DNA from 4 places in the Acetobacterium wieringae genome. Region 2 is predicted to be linked to each of the others. Evidence: riboswitches for the same ligand, from Rfam matches in the RefSeq annotation. Region 2 holds a riboswitch; each other region holds the start of a gene.
The links. A riboswitch is a leader RNA that binds a small molecule or an ion and turns the genes downstream of it on or off. The one in region 2 is predicted to bind cobalamin.
Positions count from the first base shown of each region.

Region 1: another riboswitch for cobalamin. It lies ahead of CHL1_RS01715 (ABC transporter ATP-binding protein); the one in region 2 lies ahead of CHL1_RS02260 (energy-coupling factor ABC transporter permease).
Region 3: another riboswitch for cobalamin. It lies ahead of thiC (phosphomethylpyrimidine synthase ThiC); the one in region 2 lies ahead of CHL1_RS02260 (energy-coupling factor ABC transporter permease).
Region 4: another riboswitch for cobalamin. It lies ahead of cobK (precorrin-6A reductase); the one in region 2 lies ahead of CHL1_RS02260 (energy-coupling factor ABC transporter permease).

Region 1 covers NZ_CP097897.1:360,940-364,053, reverse strand. The annotation lists gene CHL1_RS01715 (ABC transporter ATP-binding protein) at 1-1,399, opposite strand, end outside; cobalamin riboswitch at 1,490-1,659, opposite strand; gene CHL1_RS01710 (DUF2284 domain-containing protein) at 1,802-3,114, shown strand, end outside.
Region 2 covers NZ_CP097897.1:471,753-474,866, forward strand. The annotation lists gene CHL1_RS02255 (putative bifunctional diguanylate cyclase/phosphodiesterase) at 1-1,092, opposite strand, end outside; cobalamin riboswitch at 1,291-1,468, shown strand; gene CHL1_RS02260 (energy-coupling factor ABC transporter permease) at 1,653-2,399, shown strand; gene CHL1_RS02265 (energy-coupling factor ABC transporter substrate-binding protein) at 2,377-2,676, shown strand; gene cbiQ (cobalt ECF transporter T component CbiQ) at 2,712-3,114, shown strand, end outside.
Region 3 covers NZ_CP097897.1:2,472,580-2,475,693, forward strand. The annotation lists gene CHL1_RS12015 (SPFH domain-containing protein) at 1-273, opposite strand, end outside; gene CHL1_RS12020 (NfeD family protein) at 289-744, opposite strand; cobalamin riboswitch at 877-1,058, shown strand; gene thiC (phosphomethylpyrimidine synthase ThiC) at 1,152-2,459, shown strand; gene bzaB (B12 lower ligand biosynthesis ThiC-like protein BzaB) at 2,456-3,114, shown strand, end outside.
Region 4 covers NZ_CP097897.1:2,803,772-2,806,885, forward strand. The annotation lists gene CHL1_RS13765 (IS110 family RNA-guided transposase) at 1-327, shown strand, start outside; gene cobK (precorrin-6A reductase) at 485-1,261, opposite strand; cobalamin riboswitch at 1,377-1,568, opposite strand; gene CHL1_RS13775 (4'-phosphopantetheinyl transferase family protein) at 1,643-2,254, opposite strand; gene CHL1_RS13780 (ferritin-like domain-containing protein) at 2,412-2,915, opposite strand; gene msrB (peptide-methionine (R)-S-oxide reductase MsrB) at 2,951-3,114, opposite strand, start outside.

The DNA.
Region 1 (3,114 bases), 110 kb from region 2:
GATGGTTGTGCATCACCACAATCCGATTGGCAAAATCTCTGGCCTCTGCCAAATCATGAGTTACCAACAAAATAGTGACCCCCTGACCGCTGAGATGGGCCAGCTTTTCCATCACCACTTGACTCTGGGCAGCGTTTAAGCCGGAGGTCGGTTCATCGGCAATGATCAGCTCGGGGTCATTAATGACCACCGAACCCAGCGCCAGCAATTGCCGTTGTCCCCGGCTTAAGCGCTGGGGATGCATTTCCTCGAGACCCGCCAGTCCGATCAGATCCAGAGTTTCTTGAATCTTTTGTTCACTTTGCTGCGCACTGAGGTTTTTATTTTTTAAAACATAACTGATTTCATCGCGTACCGAGCTGCAAAAAATCTGATCATCGGGGTTCTGAAATAAAAAACCGACCCGGCGACGCAGTTCCCCAACATTTTTTCTGGTCACCGGCGTTCCAAACAGTTCCACCGAGCCTGCGCTTGGCTTGACCAATCCTTCAATGAGCTTGAGCATGGTCGATTTACCCGAACCGTTCTGGCCGATGATCGCTGTGAAATCGCCCTTTTTCAGACTAAAATCCAGGGGCTGGCAGCCGGTTATCCCACCTTTATAGGTATGCGAGGCACCGCTTAACTTAATCACGTCGTACCTTTCATCCACCTGGAACGGCTTCGCCCGACGATTGTTTTTCCGGCAGCCATATTTTTTATGATATTCACTAACCGTCAGAAAATCTTTCACCGTCCCGGCTTCCATGACCAGCACCCGATGGGCATCTTTTAAAACCGCACCGGATTTATCCATAACCACCAGGGTGGTCACCTTTTTCTCCCGGTTCAGCCGCCCAAGGTGCCGATAGAGCTCCGAGCTGGTTTTGGGATCCAGTTCGGCCGTCGGCTGATCGAGTAGCAGAATCGGAGTTTTCATCGCCAGAATGCTCCCCAGCACCACCTTCTGGGCTTGTCCGCCGGAAAGGGCATCGGTTGTCCGATCTGAAAACGCCCGGATTCCGAGAAAATCCATGACCACATTAACCCGATGCTCAATTTCATCCTGACTCAAATTGAGATTCGCCACCCCAAACGCCAGCTCATCGGTAACCCGTCGATTGACCATCTGGTTTTGCGGCTCCTGCATCATATAGCCCAGATAGTCGGCCATTTGGCAGAGCGGTAGCTTTGACACATTCTGATCCGCTACCGTCACCGTCCCATTAATTGCACAGGGATAAAACTTCGGCGCCGCCGAGGTAATTGTGTGAAGCAATAACGATTTCCCCGATGCCGCACCACCGGTAATGGCAATGAATTCGCCCGCATTGATATTCAGTTTAATGTTTTTAAGCGCCGGTTCCGGTTCATCGGGAAAGGTCAGCGCTGTAATATCCAGTTGGATGATCGGTTTCATGGGATCGCCTCGTGATTCTATAAAAAAAACGGTAAGGTCTCAGCTATCCCAGGGTAATCCTAAGGATAGCCGAAACTTTACCGTCGTTTCATACTATATCAATTCATGGCAGGTCTCCTGACTCTGGTTTATCTGTTTTTGCGCCTTCCCGTTGCCAGTGGCATCTGCAAAAACAAAACCATTACAGTGATGGGTTCGTTCAGGATTTTCACCTGATTCCCTATTCTCCTTTGTAAGGCACCATAAATTGTAGTTTTATTAAGTTGAGTCAATCATAGCGAATTTATTGACAATTGTCAACAGATTAACAAAATTTTTCTTTCCAAAAAAAGTTTACCGCTCTATAATGAGGTATCGATTCAACCTTAACGCAACCCAAATCGAGGATAGGAAGACAACCAAATGACAAAACAAAACACCACTCCCTTTTTAACGGCCTACGATCCCCATACCCATGGCGGTCAGTATCTGGAAAACCTGTCGACGGCCAATTGGGCTTCTGAAGCCTTGTTTGCCGCTCTGGAACTTAATCTTTTTGAAACTATTGATTCCTTCGGGGACAGCGGTGCCGATGTCCAGGTCCTTTCTAGTCGACTGGGTGCCGATGTCACTGCATTATCATCCTTTCTGCCGCTGCTGGAAAGTCTGGGGCTGCTTTTTGAATATCAGGGCTGTTACAGCAATGCCACCATTACCCGGCGTTATCTGTCGACATCCAGTCCGGATTATCTGGGGGATGCCATCAAGCTGCGCCAATTGCAATCTAAAAAATGGCAAGATCTCAACGTTTCGCTGCAAAATAAAAACAATGCCGCTACAAAAAAAACGACCCTCCAGATCCAAAATCAAATCGATTACCTCAAAACAAAAGCAATCCACGCATTAACCCGGATGAAGGCACTAGAATGCGTCAAATTTTTTCCGGTATTGTCCGGACAAATTCTACTTGGTGGGCCGGGTGCCCAAACAATGGCTGACTGTTTTCTGGCCAGCTTTCCCGAGCTGGAAATCACCCTCCTTGCGGATGACCCTCCCTTACCGACAGCTGCTGTTGCTAGTCAAGACGGCTACTCACTGATATTACTCACGGGTCTGTTTATCAACCGTAACCCGCAACTGCTTGACGAACAATTATCAGTAAATCTGCCGCTGCTTAAACCCGATGGTATCCTGATGCTTCACGATGCCTTTGATGAGCATGCCACCCTGATGGCCAGATTGTCCGGGGTTAATCGGATGCTTCATTTCGGCGGTCAAGTCTGTTCCGGCCACACCATTATTGCCCACCTGCAGCAAACCGGCCTCCATGTTTCACCTTTAATCCCACTGGAAACCGATACCGCTGTCATCTTTGCCAGCCAATCGCCTGACTTTATCGATGCGCTGTCACTATCGCCCCTACAGCGCTTAAAACATCCGCTCCTTGCCATTGGCTTTGATGATGTCATGGAAATTGCTCCGGACTCGGTGGTCGTAACGGAGTTTGCCAAAAACAAATGTGCCTTTGGCTGCTCATCGGCCAATCTCAAACATTGTCAGGCCAATGAAATCCCATTGGCAGAAACGAAACGGCTGTTGTCCAGCTATTCCTGCGCCTTTTTGATTAAAGGCATTCCGGGCACTGGTGAATTTCAGCGAAAGATGCTCGAAGCAGAACGATTAGCCTTTACCGGTGGCTACCACAAGGCCTTTGCCTTCTGGGCTGGCCCTTGTCA
Region 2 (3,114 bases):
GCTGGTTTTGATTTTATCACATAGTTCATTGCGCAGGCTTTCCACGTAGTTGTAAGCAGCATCTTCTTTGATATTCCGCTGAATGATCAGGGCAAATTCATCGCCGCCCAATCGGCCAAGTAAATCATCTTCATGAACGAGCTCCTTCAAACGCTTGGCAGTATACCTTAAATAGTCGTCACCATAGAGATGGCCCATGGTATCATTGATTTTTTTAAAATTATCCAGATCGATAAAGACAATAAAAAAGGATGCCTTTTCATTTTCGGAAAGATTAACGAGCAGATGCAAGCGTTCCAGAATCATTTTGCGATTAGGGAGCTCGGTCAGACCATCGTAATACGCCAGAAAATGGAGCCGCTCTTCGTTCTTCCTTATTTCTTCATTGAAGGCCTGAAGTTCCTGATTCTGAACGGTCAGTGTCTTTTTGGTAAGGATTAGTTTTTTGTAGAGCCGGGCAATTTTTTCTTTTTGCGAAGTAACCGCATTCAGACGAACCACGGCTTTATCATAGCGGTTCAAATTCAGATAAAAAGTTGCTGAAGCCAGGCAGAAAATAAAGCAGAACAGCAGATTTTGAATTAAAAAATAAACCGGGCTAAAAAGAAATCCGTCAACTGGCAACAAAAAGGTGACATACAAGCCGCAGACAAAGGTGGTTATGGCAATGTAATAAAGCATCGTTATTTTTAATCGCATCAGTGAAAGGATAATCATCACAAACGAAACAGACCATACTGCCGGACCGATAATCTGGTAGTATTGGACGACGATAAAAGCCAGAGTGATGGATTGGGTGAGTGAAACGAGATGATCAAATAAATTGATGGCCAATTCTTTTCGGGAAATGAATTCAAAGCTTAGCCCCAGCAATAAAAATATCCCGCTGTTTAACAGTACCTCAAATAAATTGCCGTCCCAAAAAAAGTACACAACAATGATATTGGCCAGGGCGCCCAAAAATAAAAGGGGCGACGCCCACATACAGGTGATTAGATTTTGATAATATAATATTTGGGCAGGATCATCTTCGGCATTTAATAAATCGAACACAACCGGTATGGTGCGCTTGAATTTAATGTTATTCATCATACCACCTCTTTACCATTAAAGAATTACAAATATGCTGCTCTATTGTATCATTTTTGGGATCTGATTGCGAGTGATAGAACGCTAACTAAAAAAATATCTGCAGTGATTTCAGGAAAGCCGTTTTTTAGCCTTAAGGCATCTAAAAAAACCTGTACTTTTGTCATATCCATGTTATAATATAAACACAATTAAATAAGAAATGTAAAAAATCATTTAGGATGAAAATTTCATTGAGGGAATCTGGTTAGAATCCAGAACGATCCGGTCACTGTAATTAGTTAGGTCTCCTTAATATGTCACTGGGCACGTATTGTCTGGGAAGGCAAGGGGAATAAACGCTATAAGTCAGGAAACCTACTAAAATGATGTACTAAAGTGTCCTTCCAGGGAAAAGGGAAGTTAGTAACATTAACAAAAGTTGGTTCTTTGGCGTTTAGTTATCGAATTGATGAATACGTATAATGATGAAACCTTTTTTCCCATCGTAATGTGGGTAAAAGGTTTTTTTTTCGGAAAGGTTTTTCAAGAGGTTATAAAAAATATGGAGGGTGATCGTTAAGATGAAAAAAGCAAAAAGAACCATGACCGTTGCCGGTATTGTGTTTTTTATGGTCGTTCTGGCATCACAGCCAGTCAACGCCATGCATATCATGGAAGGGTTTCTGCCGATTGGCTGGGCAGTCTTCTGGTGGATATGTTCTCTGCCGTTTATCGCATTTGGATTATATCAGGTGGGAAAAATATTTAAAGATAAACCCGAACAAAAAGTGCTGTTAGCCATTGCCACGGCGTTCACCTTTGCTTTATCAGCGTTTAAACTGCCATCGGTAACTGGCAGCTCTTCACATATGACCGGGATTGGTTTGGGTGCCATTGTACTGGGTCCCTTTGCCACTGTAGTGGTTGGTACCATTGCGCTATTGTTTCAGGCGCTGCTGTTGGCTCATGGCGGACTGACAACCCTGGGCGCCAATGCCTTTTCAATGGCAATTGTGGGATCTTTTGTGGCTTATGGGATTTACAAAGGTTTGTCAAAACTCAACGTGCCGAAGGCCTTAACCGTTTTTCTGGCGGCGTGTTTAGCCGATCTGGCAACCTATGTAACCACTTCCATCCAATTGGGCCTGGCTTTCCCGGATCCGGTTGGTGGGATTGCCGCTTCAATGGTTAAGTTTTTAAGTATCTTTGCGATTACCCAGATACCGCTGGCCATTATCGAAGGTATTTTAACCGTCCTGGTAGTTAATGCTATTTACCAATATAAAGAAAAGGGGATTATTTCCAATGAAACTCTCACTGATAACTAAAATTATTCTGGTTTTGCTGATTGGCGCCCTGATTGTTATCCCTCAGATTGCTTTGCCGGACGCTGAATTTTCGGGAGCCGATGATGCCGCCGGAACAGCTATCACCACAATCGATGAAAATTATGTGCCCTGGTTTGAAAGTTTGTTTGATCCCGGCGATCTGGAAGAAAACCTATTTCATTTCCAACAGCTGCTAGGTGTCGGCGGTCTGGGAATCTGCTTTTTATACCTTTATAAAAAATCGAAAAAAAATGAAAAGGCTGATAAATCAGCTTAGCCAAATATTAACAGCATCTTTAGAAGGAGACGGACATGATTGATCGTTTTGCCCATACCAATAAACTCAGTAATGCCAATCCTACTGTCAAAGTAGTGGTTTCATTGGTCATGCTCCTGTCAGTCTTTTTTATCAATCAACCCCTGTATATGGCAGGGGTTTTTGGTGTTATGGTGGGTTGTACCCTGCTGTGGGCAAAAATTCCGGTACGGATTTATCTGCATACCTTGATTTTTGATTCGCTCTTTGTTATTCCCGGAGCCCTGGCGTTATTGTTTACGATTTCAAAAGGTGGCGGCGATTATTTATGGGCCGTTAACTTTTCCCAGTTCACCATCGGCATCACCACCACCAATCTGGTGCTGGCCAGTCTGGTTTTCTGCCGGGCCATGGCCGGTGTTTCTTGTATGCTTTTTTTAATTTACACCACCCCGGTAA
Region 3 (3,114 bases), 1.7 Mb from region 2:
CAAATATATAACCGTGTCAATTTGCATTGTGACGTTATCTTTGGTGATAACCGGTTGTGGTGGAAAATCGGCTACCCGCTCTTTTAAACTGATTCGTTTGGAGATCCGGTCAATAATTGGTATCGCAATATGAAAACCGGTTTCCCAGGTAGAATGATAAGCTCCCAGCCGTTCGACTACATAGGCATTGGCCTGAGGAACAATCTTGGCATTGACAATAATCACAACAATAAAAATGATAAAGATGACACCTAAAATAATGAGTCCATACATGTTTTTTTCCTCCTTTTATTTTGAAATAGTTTCTTTCTCAGCCGCCCGAACCATGGCCTTAACGCCTTCGATTCCCACAACAGTCACTTCAGCACCAATCGGAATAACAGCCTCACCATCGACATTTCGGGCTGACCAGGACTTCCCGTCTATTTTGACCGCCCCCTGACCTTTGAGGTTATTGATTTCTTCTTCAACAATGCCCCGGTTTTTAAGGATCCGATCGGCATTGGTCGCCATTTTTTGGGGATCCAGATGTTTCTTTAAAAACGGCTTTGTAACCAATAGTAAGCCAATGGAAACGACAAAAAAAACGATCATCTGCACCCAGAAAGCCGCGCCAAAATAGGCGGCAACTAAAGCCACCAAAGAGCCCACACAAAACCAGATTGAAACCAACGCCCCAGCTGTAACCAGTTCAGCTACCAGAAAAACGATAAACAAAATCAACCAGATAAAAACAAGATTCATCCTCTCACCTCCCTCATTCATTTGATTTATTATAACATAGTTTGATTCTTTTTTTATCTCAACTGTCCAAATCATTTTTTTAATTTTTTTCTTGCACATTTATTTTTTAGGTTGTATAATCAAAAACAAGTAAATCGAAAAGCGAGCATATGGTGCCTTAGCAATAAGGAGAATAGGGAATCAGGTGAGAGTCCTGAACGAACCCATCACTGTAAGGGCGGAGCAAACCACAAAGACCACTGTTTTTTAATGGGAAGGTGTGGCGTAGCGCTAAAACCCCAAGTCAGGAGACCTGCCTATACTCGATCCTGAATGAACGAAGGTAAAGTTCATGGCGGTTATTTTTATAATAACTGCTGTGGACTTTTTTATTTGCTAAAATACCAACAATCATTCAGGAGGAAACAATGACAATTCTGGAAAAAGCACGGGCGGGTGAAATCACCGCCGAAATGATTTATGTAGCTGAAAAAGAAGGGCTCGATCCCGAGCTGATTCGTCAGGGAGTGGCCACTGGTGAAATCGTCATTCTTAAAAGCGCCCGCCCCAATATCAACCCGGTGGCTGTCGGTAAAGGACTGTTTACCAAGGTCTCAGCCAGCGTCGGGATGTATGAAGTTGACGACACCATCGCCGGTGAAATGGCTAAAATTGACCAGGCCGTTAAGGCCAAGGCCGATACCCTGATGGACTTAAGTGTCCGGGGCCCAATCGATGCAATGCGTGAAAAAGTCTTAGCTACAGTGGATCGGCCAGTCGGTACCCTGCCCCTGTATCAAACCCTGGCCATGGCTCAGGAAAAATATGGTACCGCTTTAGATATGACCGCCGACGACATGTTTGCGATGATGGAAAAACATGCCGCTGATGGTGTCAGCTTTTTAGCCCTGCACTGCGGCACCACCACGGATGTCATCAATCGTGCTAAAGATGAAGGCCGGATTGATCCACTGGTCAGTTATGGGGGCTCCCACCTGATCGGCTGGATGGTGCATAACCAGTGTGAAAATCCTTTTTATACCCAATACGACCGGGTTCTGGAAATCTGCAAAAAATATGATGTCGTCCTGAGTTTTGCCGACGGCATGCGTCCCGGCTGTATCGCTGATTCGCTGGATGGCGCTCAGGTTCATGAATTGGTGATCCTCGGCGGCCTGGTTAAAAAGGCCTGGGCGGCTGGCGTTCAGGTGATGGTTAAAGGACCAGGTCATGTTCCCCTGGATCAGATTCAAACGACTGTCCAATTACAAAAACAATTATGCGGTGGTGCACCCTACTTTGTCTTTGGTTGTCTGCCCACTGATTCCGGGGCCGGGATGGATCATGTCACTGGTGCCATTGGCGGAGCGATTGCCGCCTATTATGGCGCGGACTTTCTCTGCTATGTGACCCCGGCCGAACACATCGGTATGCCCAGTGCCGAAGATGTCTATCTGGGCGTGATGGCCAGCCGCATTGCCGCCCATGCCGGTGATGTCGGCAAAGGTCATCCGGCGGCGATTGCCTGGGATCTGGAAATGTCCCACGCCCGGCGGGAACTCAACTGGGGCCGACAGATGGAACTGGCCATCGATACCGAAACTGCCACAAAAGTCTGGAAAGATCGCAGCACCAACTTCGCCTCCGAGTGCAGCATGTGCGGCGACTTCTGTGCCATGAAAATTGTCGGCAAGTATTTACGAGACGAAAACCAGGAAGTGAGGAACGAACGATGACCCAAATGTTAAAAGCGCGGGCGGGTAAAATTACCGAAGAAATGGAAATGGTGGCGATTAGCGAAGGCTTCACCCCGGAATTTATCCGGGCGGGAGTAGCCGCTGGCCGGATTGTCATTCCTAAAAATAAATTGCGCAACCGTTCTAAAATCTGCGGCATCGGCGGCGGACTGGACGTCAAAGTTAACGGTCTGATGGGCACCTCCGGTGACCGCGATGACATGGAAATGGAAGTCAAAAAGCTCAAAATCATTGAAGCCGCCGGTGCCCATGGCTTTATGGATTTAAGTATGGGTGCCGATATCGATACGATGCGGACCTTGAGTTTAAGTAATTCCAATATCGCCGCTGGCTGTGTGCCGGTGTATCAGGCGTGCCAAGAAGAAGCGGCTGATAAACGGGGCTTGATGGTCAATATGACCGCCGACGACTTGTTTGAAGTGGTGGAAAAACAGTGCCAGGCCGGGATGGATTTTATGGCTGTGCACTCGGCCTTAAATATGGATCTTCTCAAAATATTGAAAAAAACCGGTCGGGTAGCCGATATCTGCAGTCGGGGCGGCTCGCTGCTGACCGGCTGGATGTTCCATAATGATAAAGAAAACCCCCTCTATGAACAGTTTGACCGGTTGCTGGAAATTCTTAAAGCCACCGA
Region 4 (3,114 bases), 1.4 Mb from region 2:
GCTGAAATCGGCGATGTTACACGGTTTACACATAAGGGTGCTCTTACTGCCTTTGCAGGCGTTGATCCAGGTGTTAACCAGTCTGGAACCTATGAACAAAAAAGTGTCCATACTTCCAAACGAGGTTCTTCGTCTTTGCGTAAAACGCTATTTCAGGTCATGGATGCTCTTATCAAAACCAAGCCACAAGATGATGCTGTTTATCAGTTTCTCGACAAGAAACGTGCTCAGGGTAAACCTTACTATGTTTACATGACTGCAGGCGCTAATAAGTTTCTGCGTATCTACTATGGTAGAGTAAAAGAATACCTGCTGTCTCTTTCGTAACACTTACCACAGATTTCCTAATCTTCAGACCAACGATATTTGCTGGTCTTTTTGTCGTGCTTATTTCTTGAATATACTTTTTTTTACAAAGCTCTCAATTTCCTATTGACTTTTTATTTGCAGGCTTTTTTTGTATGATTGCTGTCTATTTCCAGCGCTACTTAACCGTATCAATACGATCGATACATTTAATCAACGCATCAACCGAACTGAATTTATTACTGCACTGCTCTTCAATGCGATCAACAAGAATGATCTTCATTCCCAGCTTTTTAGCGGCGTTGATCTTATCCACGACGCCACCCATGTTGCCGCTTTCTTTGGTCACCAACACCTCTGCCTGGCAGTATTTAAAGAGTTCCATGTTCAGGGCTTCGTTATAGGGCCCTTTGATGGCAATGATGTTTTTGGGGCTGAACCCCAGGCTTTCACATTTACTTAAAACCTTCCAGTCCGGCAGCACCCGCAGATAGACCCGCTTTGAATAGTCCGGAATTCTTTTGAAAATATCAATTCTATTACTGCCCAAAGTCAACAGAATGTTTCCTTGGCAGTTCATCAGAACATCACAGGCTTCCCCATAGCTCTTAACAACGGTAATATCCGGATCATCTTCGTATTTTACCCGCTCCCGTTCATAACGAATATAGGGCAGATTTTCAAATTTGCAGACATTGATGGCATTTCGGGTTATTTCTGACGAAAAGGGATTGGCCGCATCAACTAAACAGGTTGGTTTTAGGGTTCTAATCAAATGGGTAATGTGATCTTTATTGAGTTTTCCCTGATAAATATCCAGATTCTTAAATTCCTCCAACATCCCGGCACCCAGACGGGTCGTAACGGTTACGGCCGTGTCATGGTTATTTTCTAATAGTCTCGCAATTACAGTCTTGGCATCGGTTGTCCCGGCTATTACTAATACTTTTGACATCTTCCTCCATCACTCTCATTTATATTTTTGCACAAAAAAACCTCATTATCTCTAAACAAGACAATGAGGCCGCAAAAATGCGCACAAAAATAAACCTCCTCCATCTCTCGTAGAGTTTGAGATACACAAACAGGCAGGTCTTCTGGCTTGAGCGTCAACATTGCCTCCTGCCTTCCCATTTCTGGTGGCATTCCTGGAGAAACTCGTCTCTTACAGCGGCGGGACCGCGGGGGATTTTCACCCTCTTCCCTTTTCACCGGCTTATAATACATTGATTACAGCCGACACCTGTTTATTTATTTAATTCTTATATTTTTCTTAATTCAATAGTACTATATCAAATTTTTCCAGTTTTGTCACGTATTTTTTATCCCAGCGATTTTACGCTCTGAATCGTTCCGTTCTTAAACCCAGCTCGGCCAATGACATTCCGGCGATGGAAAACACATAGGCTTCATCAGGGTCAACCAATGTGATGGCTTCTGAATCGATGGACTCAATTGTTTTTAAATCATCCCTCAGACCGGCCCCTGTTTTTTTCATCAAACTTTCTTTTTTAGTCCAGATTTTCGTAAAAGCCAGGGCCTTGTTATCGCTTTTATTAATCAATTTTAATTCCTGCTCGTTACAGACATATTCAGCCAGCTGGCCATCATAGGCCGCCACGGTTTCAATATCGACCCCGACATCACTGGTATGAATGGCACAGATTACTCCATTTTTACAATGGCTGAGATTAAAGTGGATCTGGGGATAGTCGCTTAAATATGGCTTGCCCTTGGCCGAATAACAAAAGCGAAGCTTTTCCGAAATACCATATTCATTTTTTAACCCGTAATTCAGCAAAACATAGCCCAATACCGACAATTTCTGATCAAGCTTTTGCCGATACGCTGTTGCCTTTTGCTGCCGTTCGTCAGGAAGCAACATCAGACTGCGTTTAAAAAGTTCATCTGAAAATTCTTCCATTTGATCAAATAAATAAACTGCCATTTATACTCCTTCACTTTTAACTTTAATAGTAGCACTATCTTAACAATTTTTTTCGTTCTTGACTATTTTTTTCATAAGTAAAGGGCTAAACCATTCTTCAAATGAAGGTAGTCCAGCCCATTTATTTTTTAATACCGTTAATCTGAAATGATTTATTTTAGTATTCTTCCCGGACTCCAAATTCGGCGTCTTCCACCCATTCTTCCGGACGTTCGACCAGGGTAATCAGATTATCAAAGATTTTATAATGATTCTCTTCCTGCTTGACCAGGTAACCAAACAGTTTTTTAGTTTGTTCATCTGCTGATTCCTGATAAAATTTCTGATAGAGTTCGATGCTGTCCTTTTCCATTTGCAGAGCCATCCGATAGACATCCAGCTGATTGGGGATTTTTTCGAATTTGTTTTTAAAATCACCCCGGTCTTTAAAAACATTGTTGGTATCTACCAATGCTTCATTATCAGCTAAATCGTAACTTATTTTTGCCAGCTCATTTTTTAGCAATACGGCGTGACCATTTTCGTCCTCGGCCAATAATAAAAACACCGCATTTAACGGATTGTCCTGATTATTTTTTGCTTGTTCACGGTAATATGCTTCGCCGTCACGTTCCATCTTAATTGCAAATTCAATACTATTCATTTCTTCACCTCTCATCATTTATTAACCTCGTCCTTTGACGATCTTATACTAAACTACTCAAGCAAATTTAAATAAGCGCCATAACCCTGGGCTTCCATTTCCTCGGCTGGAATAAAACGCAGCGCCGCACTGTTAATGCAGTAGCGCAAGCCTCCGGTGGTGATCGGACCATCCTCAAAGACGTGACCCAGGTGGGCGTCACCAGTGACGCTACGAA